One region of the Mesorhizobium sp. WSM4887 genome, then DNA from elsewhere that is predicted to be linked to it. Evidence: predicted binding sites of a transcription regulator. Region 1 holds the regulator's gene; each other region holds the start of a gene.
The links. Region 1 encodes LexA, which represses DNA repair genes until DNA is damaged. Its sites were predicted from a motif close to TGTTCNNNNTGTGTTCNG; they were not measured.
Positions count from the first base shown of each region.

Region 2: a site for LexA is predicted at 2,339-2,356, ahead of dinB (DNA polymerase IV). Genes of this name have one in related genera too.
Region 3: a site for LexA is predicted at 3,232-3,249, ahead of recA (recombinase RecA). Genes of this name have one in related genera too.

Region 1 covers NZ_JARTVP010000001.1:88,645-93,936, reverse strand. Annotated here, with positions in the region: gene gltX (glutamate--tRNA ligase) at 1-751, opposite strand, end outside; gene P9230_RS00400 (ComEC/Rec2 family competence protein) at 854-3,316, shown strand; gene lexA (transcriptional repressor LexA) at 3,300-4,034, opposite strand; gene glp (gephyrin-like molybdotransferase Glp) at 4,151-5,292, opposite strand, start outside.
Region 2 covers NZ_JARTVP010000009.1:63,987-69,278, forward strand. Annotated here, with positions in the region: gene P9230_RS25150 (hypothetical protein) at 1-151, opposite strand, end outside; gene P9230_RS25155 (hypothetical protein) at 635-919, shown strand; gene P9230_RS25160 (cupin domain-containing protein) at 1,652-2,032, shown strand; gene dinB (DNA polymerase IV) at 2,430-3,692, shown strand; gene P9230_RS25170 (aldose 1-epimerase) at 3,967-4,851, opposite strand; gene P9230_RS25175 (SDR family oxidoreductase) at 4,838-5,292, opposite strand, start outside.
Region 3 covers NZ_JARTVP010000001.1:288,773-294,064, reverse strand. Annotated here, with positions in the region: gene P9230_RS01450 (DUF2199 domain-containing protein) at 1-198, shown strand, start outside; gene P9230_RS01445 (GFA family protein) at 207-704, opposite strand; gene P9230_RS01440 (TfoX/Sxy family protein) at 794-1,117, shown strand; gene P9230_RS01435 (pseudouridine-5'-phosphate glycosidase) at 1,121-2,038, opposite strand; gene P9230_RS01430 (carbohydrate kinase family protein) at 2,088-3,026, opposite strand; gene recA (recombinase RecA) at 3,307-4,407, shown strand; gene alaS (alanine--tRNA ligase) at 4,676-5,292, shown strand, end outside.

The DNA.
Region 1 (5,292 bases):
CGACGCCGAGCGCGCCGTGGCGCTTCGACAGCTTGGCGCCGTCGGCACCATGGATCAGCGGGATGTGCGACATCGACGGCGCGGTCCAGCCCATGGCGTTGTAGATTACGGTCTGGCGCGCGGCGTTGGTCAGGTGATCGTCGCCGCGGATGATGTGGGTGACGCCCATATCGTGATCGTCGACGACGACGGCATGCATGTAGGTCGGGTTGCCGTCCGAGCGCAGGATGATGAAGTCGTCGAGGTCCTTGTTCGGGAATCGCACCTCGCCCTGCACGCGGTCGTGCACGACGGTCTCTCCTTCGGTCGGCGCCTTGATGCGGATGGCGCCCTTGACGCCGGGAGGCGCCTCGGAGGGCCCGCGGTCGCGCCACTGGCCATTGTAGCGCGGCGGCAGCCCCTTGGCCCGCGCCGCCTCGCGCATCGCCTCCAGCTCGGCAGGCGTTTCATAGCTGTAATAAGCCTTGCCCAGCCGTACGAGCCCCTCTGCCACCTCACGGTGGCGCGGCGCGCGCTCGAACTGCGACACGGCCTCGCCGTCCCATGAGAGGCCGAGCCAGGTCAGCCCGTCCAGGATAGCGGCCGTCGCCGCTTCGGTGGAGCGCTCGCGGTCGGTGTCCTCGATGCGCAGCAGCATCGTGCCGCCGGTGTGCCTGGCGTAGAGCCAGTTGAACAGCGCCGTGCGCGCCCCGCCGATGTGCAAATAGCCGGTGGGCGAGGGGGCAAAGCGGGTGACGACCTTGTCGGACATGGAACTCTCGGAAGAAGCTCTGAAGCGGGCATGATTGCGCGGACTTTCGCGCGGTGGGCGTTCATGTAGCATAGGAGGTCTGGGGCGCAAGGGGCAGACCCGATGGCTGGACGTGGCCGGGGTGCGGAGGAGGGCGAGGAGACGGCGGCTGGCGTGAGCGAGCGCCTGCTGTTTGCCGACACAATACCTGCAGAGGCAGTACCGGTTTTGGTTCCCGTACCGCGTCCGGCCACCGAGATTTTGCCGCCGGACGGCGATGCTTCGCTACAAGCTCCTCCGCCGGCGGCCATCGACTTAATCCGCAGGCGGTTCCGCCGTGCCTCGTTTTCCGTGTTTCGCCGGGGTGTGGCCGAGGCAGCCTCAACCGAGCTCGACCGCGGCATCGGCTTCCTGCTGGTGCCGGTGTTCCTGGCCGCCGGCGTGATACTCTATTATTCCTTGAGCGCCGAGCCGGATCTTTACAGACCGCTGGCGGCGGTGGCGCTGATGGCTCTATGCGCGGCGGTTTCGCGCCCCTGGCTGAAGACACACCTGGTCTTTATGGCGGCGCTGTTTTGCGCGCTGGGCTTCGTCGCCGCGAAGGTCGAGACCTGGCGCGCCGCTACACCGATGCTCGGCTCCGAAATCCAGACGCGGCTGACAGGCCGCGTCGTCATCGCCGAGGAAATGGCCAATGGCCGCGTCAGGCTGACCATCGATCTCGTCTCGACCGCGCATCCAAAGCTGCGCTACGCACCGGATCGCGTCAGGGTCTCGGCACGCAGGATCCCGGCCGGCATGAAGGCCGGATCGCTGGTGACGGGTTACGCGCGGCTCCTGCCGCCGACAGGGCCGGTCCGTCCGGAAAGTTATGATTTTTCCTTCGACAGCTATTTTTCCGGCATCGGCGGCAGCGGATTTTTCCTCGGCGACCCGAAACTCATTCCGCCAACCGACCCGATCGGCCAGACGAGCATCGCCTCGGCCATCGAGAACGCGCGCGAAAATATTGCCGACCACATCAGAAGCACCGTCGGCGGACCCGAAGGCGAGATTGCCGCCGCACTGATCGTCGGCGTGCGCGCCGGCATTCCCGAGGACATCAACGAGGCGATGCGGCGGACCGGCATCTATCACATCATCTCGATTTCGGGCCTGCACATGGCGCTGGTCGCCGGCACGGTCATGCTTCTGCTGCGCGGCGCCTTTGCGCTGTTCCCGGATTTTTCGTCACGCCGGCCGGTGAAGAAATATGCCGCGGCAATCGCGCTTATGTCGATCGCCGCCTACCTCGTCATCTCCGGCGTGGTGGTCGCCGCCGAGCGAAGCTTCATCATGCTGGCCGTCATGCTGATCGCCGTGCTTTTCGACCGCGCCGCGCTGACGATGCGCAACTTGGCGATCTCGGCCATCGCCGTCATCCTGGTGTCGCCGCATGAAGTGGTTGGCCCGAGCTTTCAGATGTCGTTCGCGGCAACCGCCGCCCTTGTCGGCGCCTATGCCGGCTGGTCCGACTACCGCGCCGGCAAGGTGAGAGCGCCGCCGGCAAAGCGTTCGTTCCTGCGGTTCATGTCGCACAAACTGGCAGTCGGAGCAGGTGGCGCCGCGATGACGTCGATCATTGCCGGAAGTGCCACGGCGCTGTTTGCCATCTGGCATTTCCAGCGCGTCTCGCCGCTTAGCCTGCTGGCCAATCTCGCGATCATGCCGATCGTCACGATCGTGATGTTTCTCGCCGTCGCCAGCGCGGTCATGATGCCGTTCGGCTTCGACGGGCCCTTCCTCTATTTGATGGGCAAGGGCCTGGCGGCGATGATCGCGATCTCGGCGTGGATTTCGGAGTGGTCGCCGGTCGATGCCGTGGGCCTGATCTCGATCCATTCGGTGCTGCTGGCGACGATCGCGCTCGTCATCGCCACGATGGCGACTACGTGGCTCAGGCTGGCCGCGATTCCTTTCGCTGCCGCGGCCGTCATGATGATCCCGCAGGTGCGCACGCCCGACCTGCTGATCTCGGAGGACGCGCATCTGGTGGCGATGCCGATCGGCGGCGGCGAACTCGCCATCAATCGTGCCCGCTCGAACGAGTTCACCACCGATAACTGGAAACGCGCGCTCAAGGCCGAAACGATCGTGCCGCCGGAGACATTCGCCAAGGGCACGCTGGACATAGCCGATCCCGTCGACCTGCCGCCTGGATCGCCCTTTTACTGCACGGGCGATCTCTGCATTGGCCGGCATCCATCAGGCGCGATCGTCGCGCTCGCCGAAAAACGCGAAGCTGCCCGGCCTGCCTGCGACTTCGCAGACCTCATCGTCATCAACGACGCCACGGCCTACAATCCCTGCCGCGATCCGCGTGTCCTCGTTGTCACCAAGCGGCAGCTCGCGCGCGACGGCAGTGCCGCCGTCTTCTTCGATCCGCAATCGGCGACGGCGCGAGCAACCATTCAATACGCCGTCGAAAAACCGTACCGCCCTTGGCACGAACAGCGGCGCTACTCGCGTGAGGCGAGGGGGTTGGCGCCTTACAAGAAGCCCGAGAAGCCGAAAGCCAAGCCGCAGCCCCTCAGTAGCGGCGGATGAGCCCGACGAGCTTGCCCTGAACCTTGACGCGATCGGGACCGAAGATGCGCGTCTCATAGGCCGGATTGGCAGCCTCGAGCGCGATGGAGGCGCCCTTGCGGCGGAAGCGCTTCAGCGTCGCCTCCTCGTCATCGACCAGCGCCACGACGATCTCCCCGGGGCTCGCAGTGCTGGCGTTGCGGATGATGACCGTGTCGCCGTCGAAGATGCCGGCCTCGATCATCGAATCGCCTTTGACCTCGAGCGCGTAGTGCTCGCCGCCCGCGATCATGTCCGGCGGCACTGTGATCGAATGCGTCTGGTGCTGGATGGCGTCGATCGGCACGCCGGCGGCAATGCGACCCATCACCGGGATGGAGACGGCTGAAACGGCGTCGTCGTCATTGCTGGGCGTCGGCGTGCGGGCGGGCGCCGCGGGTTTGATCTGGCGGCCGAGATTGCCTTGGCCGCCCTGGATGACGCTCGGCGAGAATTTCTTCGCCGCATTGAGGCCGGGCGCGATCGAGTCAGGTAGGCGCAGCACTTCAAGAGCACGCGCCCGGTTCGGAAGCCGGCGAATGAAACCGCGCTCCTCCAGCGCCGTGATCAGGCGGTGGATGCCCGATTTCGAGGCAAGGTCGAGCGCTTCCTTCATCTCATCGAAAGACGGCGGAATGCCGCTTTCCTTGAGCCGTTCATGGATGAACATCAGCAGTTCATGTTGTTTGCGCGTCAGCATGGCGGCCCCCATGGGTTCTGAAACCAGAATCAGAAAAACAAACCCAGAACAAACACTATCTGTTCCAGTTGTGTTCCGCAACCGTTTAAAGTTTAGTGAATGTGTTGACGTTTTGTTCAGCGTAACATCAGAACGGTGCATTCCTCGCCGGCTTCAGCCGCCGGTGCGAAGGGTTGGCGCACGATCAGGCCATTGGCATCGGCGAGCATCCTCAACATCGAGGAATCCTGGATGCCGAACGGTGTTGCGATCAACCCCCCCGCATCTTCGCGGACCACGGCGCGGACATAGTCCTGCCTGAGATCGTTGGCGTGCATTGCGACGCCTAACCGGGCCGTGCGGATTTCCTGACGGCAGGACCGGCCGCCCAGCCGCGCCAGAAGCGGCTTCAGGAACAGCTGCGAGCAGACCAGGCTTGCGACCGGATTGCCGGGCAGGCCGATGCAGCGAATGTCGCCGAGCCGGCCAAACATCAGCGGCTTGCCGGGACGCATGGCGATCTTCCAGAAGTCGAGCTGCATGCCTTCGCCGGTCAGCACGTCATGGATCAAGTCGTGGTCGCCGACGGAGGCGCCGCCAAGCGTGACGATGACGTCGGCGCCGGCCTTGACCGCCTTCTTGACCAGGGCCGCGATCGCGTCCTTGCGGTCGGCGGCAATGCCGAGGTCGAGCGCGCGCGCGCCGACCGACTGGGCCGTAGCTGTGACGCCACAGGTATTCGACGAGATGATCTGGTCGGGGCCGAGCGCGCTGCCCGGCGGCAGCAATTCATCGCCGGTGGCGATGATGGCGAGCAGCGGCTGCCGCACCACGTTGAGACTCGGATGGTTGGCCGATGCCGCCAGCGAAAGCGCCGCCGGATCGAGCTGGCGGCCTTTTTCGAGGAGCAGGTCGCCCTCGCAGAAGTCGAGGCCGCGGCGACGGACGTTTCGTCCCTCCACGGTCGGCTCGGTCACTTCGATGCCGCCGCCGCCGAGATCGCGGACATTCTCCTGGATAACGATGGTATCGGCGCCTTCGGGGAGCGGCGCGCCGGTGAAGATGCGCACGGCCTCGCCCTTGCCGACAGAGCCGGTGAAGCCACGCCCGGCGGGCGCCATGCCGATCACGGAGAGCCGCGCCGGCGCCGAGGCTACGTCGGCGGCCCGCACGGCATAGCCGTCCATCGCCGACGCATTGAAGGGCGGCTGGGTGCGCAGAGCCACCACGGGGTCGGCCAGCACCCGGCCGGACGCGTCGGCCAGCGGCACGCTTTCGC
Region 2 (5,292 bases), on a different contig from region 1:
TCGCCGCCGCTTCGTCGGACGAGACGAAGTCCCCGGTCAAGACGCGCAGTTCCTCGACGGCTTTCGACATTGAAACAAGGCGCCCAGCCGCGCCATCGCTGGCGCAGGCGTCGACGACGCAGAGAAGATCGATCAGTTCGAAGCTGTCCATGGCGGCCTCCGCCCACAGGATCCCTTCGCGGAAGACAACGGCGTGACGGGCGGCCGGGTTCCGCTCGGAGTGGTGCATCATGATTTGGCGACAGCCTGGGCGGCCCGCGCTGAGATCGAGCGAAGCGGCAGGCAGGGCTTAAAAGTACGTCGCGCACGCCTGTGGTCGTTTGGATCGACCGGCAAAAGCGCGGCGAACAGGTTCGCGAATCTCGGCAGACTGCGGGATTGTGGGAGTTGCCCGCCACATCGCAGGAAATGGCGGGCAACTCCACTTTCAAACCGCCGATGAAGGGACGTTACTCGACGGTTGTGCCACAATGAGTTGTGGGCCTACTTGTTTCCAGAAATCGCCCATTCGGACCTCTGCGCTCAAAGGTGCGGCCTCAGGTCCCGCCTGACAAGGGACCGTGGCCCGAAAGCAGGAACATTCCAGCTTTGGCGCCGTTGCCACGACATCCCAATCGGCAGAGGAGAGGAAACCATGGCCGACAGACCTACAGTTGTAAACACCAGTGGCGGGGGCGGCGCCGGCACAGCAGTGGCCATCGTTCTTGCCATCATCGCGATCGTGGCCCTGCTGTTCTTTACCGGCATCATCAATGTCGGTGGCCGCACCGGCGGTGGCGGATCGACGGATGTCAACGTGAAGCTCGATGCGCCGAAGGTCGAGGCGCCCAAGGTGGAGACGCCTGCGGCACCGTCGACGACGCCGGCACCCGCACCGGCCGCACCGGCTCCGGCCCCGGCTCCGGCCAACGGCGGCTGATCCGCCTGACGCAACCGGCAGGCCGGCTGCGCGTTTATCGAATGGCTACTCCAGCTTCGGCCCGCGCATTCCTCTGGAAGGCGCGGGCCCTTTTTCTCTCGGGCCCTCTTTTCTTGGGCAGGTCCGCTCAGTCATCCAAATCCATCGGCCGATGGCCCGGCCTTTGATGCCAGACGACCTGGCGGAAATCCGTCAGCTCGACGACTTGGTCGCAGGTCGGACAGATATAGTTGTCGCAGCACTGGCGAAGCGCCGGCGGAGTGCGGCGCCCTGCCCCGACCGGCGGACGGGCTTCCGTTTTCCCTACCTGATGAAGCATCGATTCCTCCCAGTTTTTCTGATTTTTCGAGTATCGCCTTCCACCTCGCCTATGGCGGTTTCGATGGGCGCGGTGAGCGCGCGCCCGCAAGCGGAAATAAAGATGGACTATCGTGGACGGAGCCTGGCTTTGCCGCGGCACTATTGGCGAAATTCACTTGCCGAGGGTTCACAGGATTCTCCCCAAGGGGCGAGAAACGGGGCGGCCCCTCAACCACCGTCGTGCCAGGCGCAAGGAACAGCAAAACACCGGCAGAGCGTGCTTGCAATAGGCCCTGCGCGGCAAAATCGATTTCGTGCCACGCCCGGCAATTACATTAGCAATCATTCATCGAAAGTCGTATCAATCCGGCAGCGGTCGCCGACGATCGCGCGTCAGGCCCCGCTTGCAATCCTTGGAAATGGGAGGATGCCATGGCCGAAGCTGCAATGAAGGTCACCAAGCTCGCATCCAAGTCGCATAACAATCCCGACGAGGTTCGCTCGCCCGCCAAGACCCGGGTCGAAGTGGTGCGGCTGCCGGGCTACACGCTCGGGCGGCTCAACATGGAGCCGGGCTGGAGATGGTCCGAATGCGTGAAGCCGGTGGTCAAGACCGACAGCTGCCAGGTCTCGCATGTCGGCTATGTCGTGTCCGGAACGATCACCATACGCATGGACGACGGGACGCAGAAGACCTTCGAGGCCGGCACCTCCTATACAATCCCGCCCGGGCATGACGCCTGGGTAGAAGGCAATGAGCCGTTCCAATGCATCGAGGTGCTGAGCGCCGAGCAATACGCCAAGCCGGTCTAGGGGCTGTCGGCCAAGGGACAGCGATCCCCCATGTGGGACGATCAGAGGGGGCGCTGTCCCGCCATCGTCTCAGAACCTGGATCTCCGGCTCGGCCGCACTTCGTCATCCTGGTGTTCGCGCGTCGCTCGGCTCCTGACTTCGTCTAGCATGACGCAGTTTTGGGCCGCGATCCTTCGCGCCCTTCCCTGGTCTCGCGGTCAACCCGTCAAAGGGGAGCACACCGGCGCAACCGGTCAAAGCCCTTGGTTGTGACGGGTTGCAGATGTTCTCATCCCCAGCTGGCCGGCTTGACAGGAAACTCCTTTTGTTCTCTTTATGTTCACACGCATTACCGCTTACAACAGTTGCTGCTAATGCTGCGATGCCGCAAAGCGGATGGATGGAGCCGGGAGCGCGATGGCCGCCACGAACGCCGCTTCGGCCGCTACGATCCTGCATGCCGATCTCGACGCCTTCTACGCCTCGGTCGAGCAACTGCTCGACCCGTCGCTGCGCGGCAAGCCGATCGCAGTCGGCGGCGGCGTAGTGCTTGCCGCTTCTTATGAGGCGAAGATTTTTGGCGTGCGCGGCGGCATGCCCGGCCGCAGGGCGCGCGAGCTCTGTCCGCAGCTCATCTTCGTCGGCGGCCGCTTCGGCGAATACCAGCGTCTCGGCGACGCCGCGATCAAGGTGCTCGACGATTTCACGCCGCTGGTCGAGCGCATCTCGATCGACGAGGCTTTCGCCGATGTCGCCGGCTGCACGCATCTGTTCGGACCGCCGGACGAAATTGCGCGAACCATCCGCCGCCGCGTGAAGAGCGAGCTCGGCCTGCCGATCTCGATCGGCGTGGCCCGGACGAAGCATCTCGCCAAGATCGCCTCGCAGGTGGCCAAGCCCGACGGGCTGGTGGTGGTCGAGCCCGGCACCGAGCTTTCCTTCCTGCACGATTTGCCGGTGTCGCTGATGTGGGGCGTCGGTCCGGCAACCAAAGCCAGGCTCGCCGAGATCGGCGTCGAGACGATCGGGCAATTGGCGCGCACGCATAGCGGCGCGCTGGAGCGGCTGATCGGCCATGCCGCCGGCCAGAAGCTCGCGGCCCTTGCCTGGAACCGCGACCCGCGCCGGCTGGAGACGCATCGCCGCGCCCATTCCGCCGGCGCGCAGTCGGCGCTGGGCCGCAAACCGGCGCTGCCGCGCGTCTTCGTGCCGACGCTCCTGCATCTCGCCGATCGCGTCGCCAGCCGCCTGCGCGCCAAGGACCGGCCCGGCCGCACGGTGACGGTGCGCGTGCGCTTTGCCGACATGCGCGCGGTCACGCGCTCGGTGACGCTGGAGCAGCCGATCCAGGCGACGACCATGCTCGCTGACGTCGCGGAAGAGCTGGTCAGAGGCGTGCTCGCCGCTCACCCGGGCGAACGGGAAATCTCGCTGCTGGCGATCTCGGTCTCGCATCTGGAAGAGCATGCCGAGCTGCAGCTCGAACTGCCGCTCGGCCTGGCGGACGAGAAGCTGAAGCCCGGCAGCCGCAAAGGCCTCGCCCGCTTCGGCGCCGACCGCGCCATAGACAAGATCCGCCAGCGCTTCGGCAAGCAGGCCGTCGGCTACGGCACCGTCGCGCTGCAAGCAGCGCGCTCGGTGCCGGATGAATTCAGGGAGCTGGCGGAGAAGGAGCTGTGAGGGAGGTGCTTTGCATCTCCTCTGGCGACGTTGTAGATTGGCGAAAGCCGACGCGCCCTCCGATCTCCCCCTTGTGGGCCCCTTGTGGGGCCGGCAGAGGGGGCGGCGACCTATCCCTTCGTCATTTTAGGGCGAAGCAAGGAGCGAAGCGACGCAGCGCAGACCCTAGGATGACGAACGGCCGCGATCCTTCGCGCCCCTCTCTGGCCTGCCGGCCATCTCCCCCTCAAGGGTCCACAAGGGGGGGGGAGATCACGCGCTCTGGCGGCTGCCCTCAACCCGCCACAGCCCAGTCCAGCCGCATCGTCGCGCTCATCGTTTGCCCATCTTCAAGCACCGTCAGCCCTTCGCCGTGATGCGCATCGACCGGGTGCGAGACCGGCTCGAAGCAGAAGAAGTCGGCGTCGGATGACGGCGAATAGAGGATATAGACGCCGAGCTCCGGCGAGGCGGTGAGCGTGATCCTGATCCCCTCCTCGAGCTGCGTGATCGAGGCGCGACGATTCCAGCCGTCGAAGGCGTTGTTGACCCAGTCCCACGGCAGCGGGATGGAGCGCGAGAAATCCCAGGCCGGGCGCTCGCTCACCGGCACGACGCCGACCGGCAAATGGCGCTCGTCCTCCAGCCAGACACGCCCGGCCTTGGCCTCGAGCAGGGTTGTGTCGCCGCGCAGGAACCACGGATGGAAACCGAGGCCGTAAGGCAGGCGCATGCCGGCGCGGTTCTCCACCGTCAGCCGCGCCTCCAGCGCGCCGTCCCGCAGCGCATAGGTCACGGTAGCAGCATAGCGGTAAGGACCGATCGCGCCCTCGTCGAGCACCAGCTCCGCCTCGGTGTCCGTGCGGCGGGCAAGCCGCCACGGTTTCTGGAAACCGTCGCCGTGGATCGGAAAGGCTTCGCCCGGAACGTTCGGCGCGACCGCGTGGAAGCGGCCGTCGAAAGTGAAGCCGCCGCCGGAGATGCGGTTCGACCACGGCACCAGGAGTTGGCAGCCGGACGTGCCGGTGCCATCGCCCGGCTTCAGCAGCGGAACCGGCGCGCTGCCGATCACCAGCGCGTCATAGCGCGCGATCGCCGCGCCCTTCTCAGGCGCCAGGACCAGCCTCGCCTGCCCGTCGTTCAGCTCGACCGCGCCGGCCATATCCTCACCAGCCGCCATCGATGGCGATGTTCTGGCCGCTGATCATGTCGGAGGCGGGTGAGACGAGGAACAGCACGAGCTCGGCGATGTTCTCAGGCTCGATGCGCGTCTTGAGGCTTTGGTTCTCGAGGATCCAGTCATTGTACTGCTTCAACCGGTCGCCGAAGACGCGCGCCTCCGCCTCCGAGACCACCGCGCCCGGCGACACGGCGTTGACGCGGATGCCATGCGGCCCGAGCTCGCGCGCGAGCGACTTGGTGAGCCCGAGCATGGCGCCCTTCGAGGCGACATAGGGCACGTAGCCGTCCCAGCGGCCGTTGAGCGTGATCGAGCAGAAGTTGACGATCTTGCCGTAGCCCTTCGCCTTCATGCCCGGCGCGCAGGCCCGCGCCAGCGCAAAGGCGGCCGAGGAGTTGACGCGGATCTGATCCTCATATTCGGCCAGCGAGAACTGCTCGA
Region 3 (5,292 bases), 200 kb from region 1:
TGCTTCGGGTATTTGATGCACGACATTCCTGAGTATCCGAGCTCGATGCGCCTGCATGCCAATGTTGTGTTTCAGCCCGGCAATCTGCGTCCCAGGGTTTTTCTGCATGATGCAGACCGCCCCTTGGTCGCCGCGCAGCGCGAAGGGGTAGATGTGAGGCAGATCGAGCGCTGGGTTGCGCTAACCCATCGCTCTTAGATTCAGGCTTAGTCCATCCACAAGCCGGTGCGCTTGTGCCAGTCGGCGATCGATTCTTCGGGATAGACCTCGAACACCTTGTCGTTCTCGCCGATCGCCGGCTCGACCCAACTCGCCTTGTATTTCAGCATCAGGTGCACCTTTTCCGGCGGCTTCGGCAGGTCGCTGTCGATCGCCGATGCGAAGGGATGGACGAGGTCCGGCCAAGTCGGGTCGTAGAGCCAGAGCGCGGCGCCGCATGTCTTGCAGAAATTGCGCTCGCCGGTCGAGACCTCGCAGTGCGGATGCTCGTCGTCCTCGATCTCAGCGCGGTAGACGCCGAGATTGGGCTTGCCGGTGACCTTGAGCGTTTCGTTGTCGGCGCCGAGATTGATGGCAAAACCGCCGCCGCCCTGCTGCTTGCGGCAGATCGAGCAGTAGCAGAGCATGAACGGCACGGGCGTGTGACTTTCCACCTCGAAGCGGACGGCGCCGCAGCGGCAGGAGCCTTTGAGCAGGACAGGCATGGCGCGAAACTCCATTTCATGTCTCAACCTGTCAGCATGCTGTTGGTTGCTGCGATGACAAGGCCCATGCCGGATGAGATGATTGCGGCATGGACAATGACCGCCTCGAAGAATTGTTCGAGAGCCTGGGGCCGATCAGCATCCGAAAACTGTTCGGCGGCAAGGGCATCTATTGCGACGGCGTCATCGTCGCGGTGGTCGTGCGCGGCGAACTGATGCTGAAGGCCGACGAGGAGACGATCCCCGAATTCGAGGCCGCCGGCTGTAGCCAATGGACCTATACCGGCTCGCGGCACGGCAAGGAGGTGGCGATGCCTTATTGGAGCGTTCCCGACAGTGCCTTCGAAGATCCCGACGAAATGGCGATCTGGGCGCGGCGCGCTTATGAGGCGGGGCGGCGCGCGGGCAGATAAGGCCTATAGCGCCTTCGCGATCTCCGCCGCCAGCCGCGCATTGTTCTCGACCAGCGCGATGTTGGTCTTGAGGCTGCGGCCGCCGGTGAGCTCCAAAATCTTCGACAGGAGGAACGGCGTCACGGCTTTGCCGGTGATGTTCTGCGCTTCGGCCGCCTTCTGCGCGGCCTGGATGTAGCCGTCCATCTCGGCTGCCGGGATCTCGTCGTTCTGCGGCACCGGGTTGGCGACCAGTATGCCGCCGCCCAAGCCCAGCGCCTGCCGCGTGCGGTAGAAATGCGCGATATCTTCAGGCGCATGCAACGTCAGCGGCGCGCGGAAGGGCGATTGCCTGGACCAGAACGCCGGCATGGTCTCGCAGCCATGGCCGATGACCGGCACGCCGCGCGTCTCCAGCACTTCCAGCGTCTTTTCGATGTCGAGGATCGCCTTGGCGCCGGCCGACACGACGATGACCGGCGTGCGCGCCAACTCGTCGAGATCGGCCGAGATGTCAAAACTCTTTTCGGCGCCCTTGTGGACGCCGCCGATGCCGCCGGTGGCGAAGACCTTTATGCCGGCCATGTGCGCGGCGATCATGGTGGCGGCCACGGTGGTGCCGCCGGTGCGCTTTTGGGCGACGGCAAAGCCGATATCGGCACGCGACAGCTTCATGGCGTCGCCGGTCATGGCAAGCGATTCGCGCTCGCCATCGGAAAGGCCAATCTTGATGCCTCCATCGACCACGGCGATCGTCGCCGGCACGGCGCCGCTCTCGGCGATGATCTGCTCGACCTTGGCGGCCATCGCGCCATTGTCGGGGTATGGCATACCGTGGGTAATGATGGTGCTTTCCAGCGCCACCACAGGCCGCCCGGCGGCAAGCGCCTCCGCCACTGGCGGATGAATGTCGATGAAGGGGCGGGCGGTTTCGGGCGTCATGTCCGTTCTCCACTCCGGAGAAAACACTCCGGCAAGATAGTTTGTGGCCCTATGCCACCACCCGTGCCTCGGGCACAAGGGCAAGCGCCTGGCCAAAACTGCCGGCGGTGAAAGACGGTACCGCCTCGGCGCTCTCGATGGCGAGCATCGCCGCGGCAACACCTTCGCGCAGTGCCTTCCGCAAAGGCAGCCCGCGCAGCAGCGCGGCAACCGTTGCTCCGGTCAGGGCGTCGCCGGCGCCGGTTACGTCGGCAACTCGTCGCGGGGCGGGTGGGTCGATGGCGAAGACGCCCGATTGGTCGAAGCCGAGCACCGGAGCACTGCCGGCCGTGATCACGCCTGCCGTCAAGCTCAGCCGCCTGAGTTCCCCGACAAGATCGCGGCCGGAAATATCCGCACCAGCCAGCGCCGCCGCCTCTCGGCGGTTCATGAACAGCAGCGAAAGATTGCCGAGCAGCGGCGCTAGCCGCACCACCTTGGCCGGCGAGATGGCGATGGCGAAAATCGGCCTGTCGCCGGCTTGCGCAACCAGACGCTCGAGGGCCGCCGTTGGCAGGTTCGCGTCGCAGAGGATCGCGTCTGCCTCGGCGATCGCCTCGCGCACCTTGGCGCGGCGGATCTGCTTGGGGAAGGCGAGGTCGTAAAGGCCCATATCGGCAAAGCCGACGATCAGCTCCCCCTCGCTGTCGATCAGCGCAGTGTAGCTCGGCGTCGTGCGGTCGAGGAACACCGCCGAAAGGTCGGCGATGCCGGCCTCGTCGATCGCCGATGCGACGGTCTCACCCGCCGCATCGCCGCCGCGCACCGAAAGCAGCGAGGCCGAGACGCCGCGCTTCACAATGCTGCGCAGCGCGTTGAAGACGCCGCCGCCGACATCCTCGCGCATGATGCCGGGATTGGATGCGGCGGGCACGTAAGGGCCCGAGACCTGGCCGCGCCGGTCGATATGGGCGCCGCCCAGCGCCAGGATATTTGGGGATGTCGGCATGCCGCGGGGGTGACCTCGTTGATTGTTTGCGTGGGCACACTAGGTTTCCGCGCATCGCCCCGCAATCGGGTCTCGATTCGGGCCGCCCGGATAACGAGATCTCGCTTGGATCAGCAGCACTGGCTCACGCCATCTCTAGTGAGACAAAAATAGAACAAATCCAGATATTATTTGTTTTCCAGCCATTTGCTGCCTCTTGCCAGATGAGAACAAAAAAGGTACAAACTGGCAGGGATCACGGATTGTCCGGCCTTCATTGACGACCAAGGGGTGATGTATCATGGCTCAGAATACTTTGCGGCTTGTAGAGGATAAGGCAGTGGACAAATCAAAGGCTCTGGATGCGGCGCTGTCGCAAATCGAGCGCGCTTTCGGCAAGGGCTCGATCATGCGGCTCGGCGCCAATGAGCAGGTGGTCGAGATCGAAACCGTGCCGACGGGATCGCTCGGGCTCGACATCGCGCTCGGCGTCGGCGGGTTGCCGCGCGGCCGCATCATCGAAATCTACGGGCCGGAAAGCTCGGGCAAGACGACGCTGGCGCTGCACACGGTTGCGGAAGCCCAGAAGAAGGGCGGTATCTGCGCCTTCGTCGATGCCGAGCACGCGCTCGATCCGGTCTATGCCCGCAAGCTCGGCGTAGACCTCGAAAACCTCCTGATCTCGCAGCCCGACACGGGTGAGCAGGCGCTGGAGATCTGCGACACGCTGGTGCGCTCCGGCGCCATCGACGTTCTGGTGGTCGATTCGGTGGCGGCACTGACGCCGCGCGCCGAAATCGAGGGCGAGATGGGCGATGCGCTGCCCGGCCTGCAGGCCCGTCTGATGAGCCAGGCGCTGCGCAAGCTGACCGCATCGATCTCGCGCTCCAACACCATGGTCATCTTCATCAACCAGATCCGTATGAAGATCGGCGTCATGTTCGGCTCGCCGGAAACCACGACCGGAGGCAACGCGCTGAAATTCTATGCCTCGGTGCGCCTCGACATCCGCCGCATCGGCTCGGTCAAGGATCGCGACGAAGTGGTCGGCAACCAGACCCGCGTCAAGGTGGTGAAGAACAAGCTGGCTCCGCCCTTCAAGGTGGTCGAGTTCGACATCATGTATGGCGAGGGCGTGTCGAAGACCGGCGAGCTCGTCGATCTCGGGGTCAAGGCCGGCGTGGTCGAGAAGTCGGGCGCCTGGTTCTCCTACAATTCGCAGCGTCTCGGTCAGGGCCGTGAGAACGCCAAGCTTTTCCTGCGCGACAATCCGGACACGGCGCGCGAGATCGAGCTGGCGCTGAGGCAGAATGCCGGGCTGATCGCCGAAAAATTCCTCGAGAACGGCGGCTCCGAAGGCGGTGGTGACGACAGCTTCGAGGACGAGGCTGGCGCGATGTAGGCACTGCCGGAGTTCGGCCATAATCCGGATCCATTATCTAAAGCTGATGTAATCGAGTTCCCTAGTACTGCGTTCGAACCGCCGGCCTTCGTGCCGGCGGTTTACGTTTGGGGGCGAGGGCACAGGGCGCCCAGCCGGAGGATTGGCCTTGGTTCCGTGTTTCTGGACAGGGTCAAGAGCTACGGCTAAAAGGCCAATCTATCTTCTGACACACGAAAGCCCATTTGCCGCCGGCCTGGCCGGCGGTTTTCGCGAAAAGGCAGTATCCATGAGTGGCGTGAACGAGATCCGGTCGACATTCCTCGACTACTTCCGCAAGGAGGGTCATGAGATCGTTGCCTCCAGCCCGCTGGTGCCGCGCAACGATCCGACGCTGATGTTCACCAACGCCGGCATGGTGCAATTCAAGAACGTGTTCACCGGCCTGGAGAAGCGGTCCTATTCGCGCGCCGCGACCGCGCAGAAGAGCGTGCGCGCCGGCGGCAAGCACAACGATCTCGACAATGTCGGCTACACCGCGCGCCATCTCACCTTCTTCGAGATGCTCGGCAATTTCTCGTTCGGCGATTATTTCAAGGAGCACGCGATCGAGCTTGCCTGGAACCTGATCACCAAGGAATTCGGCCTGCCGAAGGACAGGCTTCTGGTCACCGTCTATCACACCGATGACGAGGCGGCCGGCTACTGGAAGAAGATCGCCGGCTTCTCAGACGATCACATCATCCGCATTCCGACCTCTGACAATTTCTGGGCGATGGGCGACACCGGTCCCTGCGGTCCGTGCTCGGAGATATTCATCGATCGCGGCGAGCATATCTGGGGCGGTCCGCCCGGCAGCCCGGAGGAGGACGGCGACCGGTTCCTCGAATTCTGGAACCTGGTGTT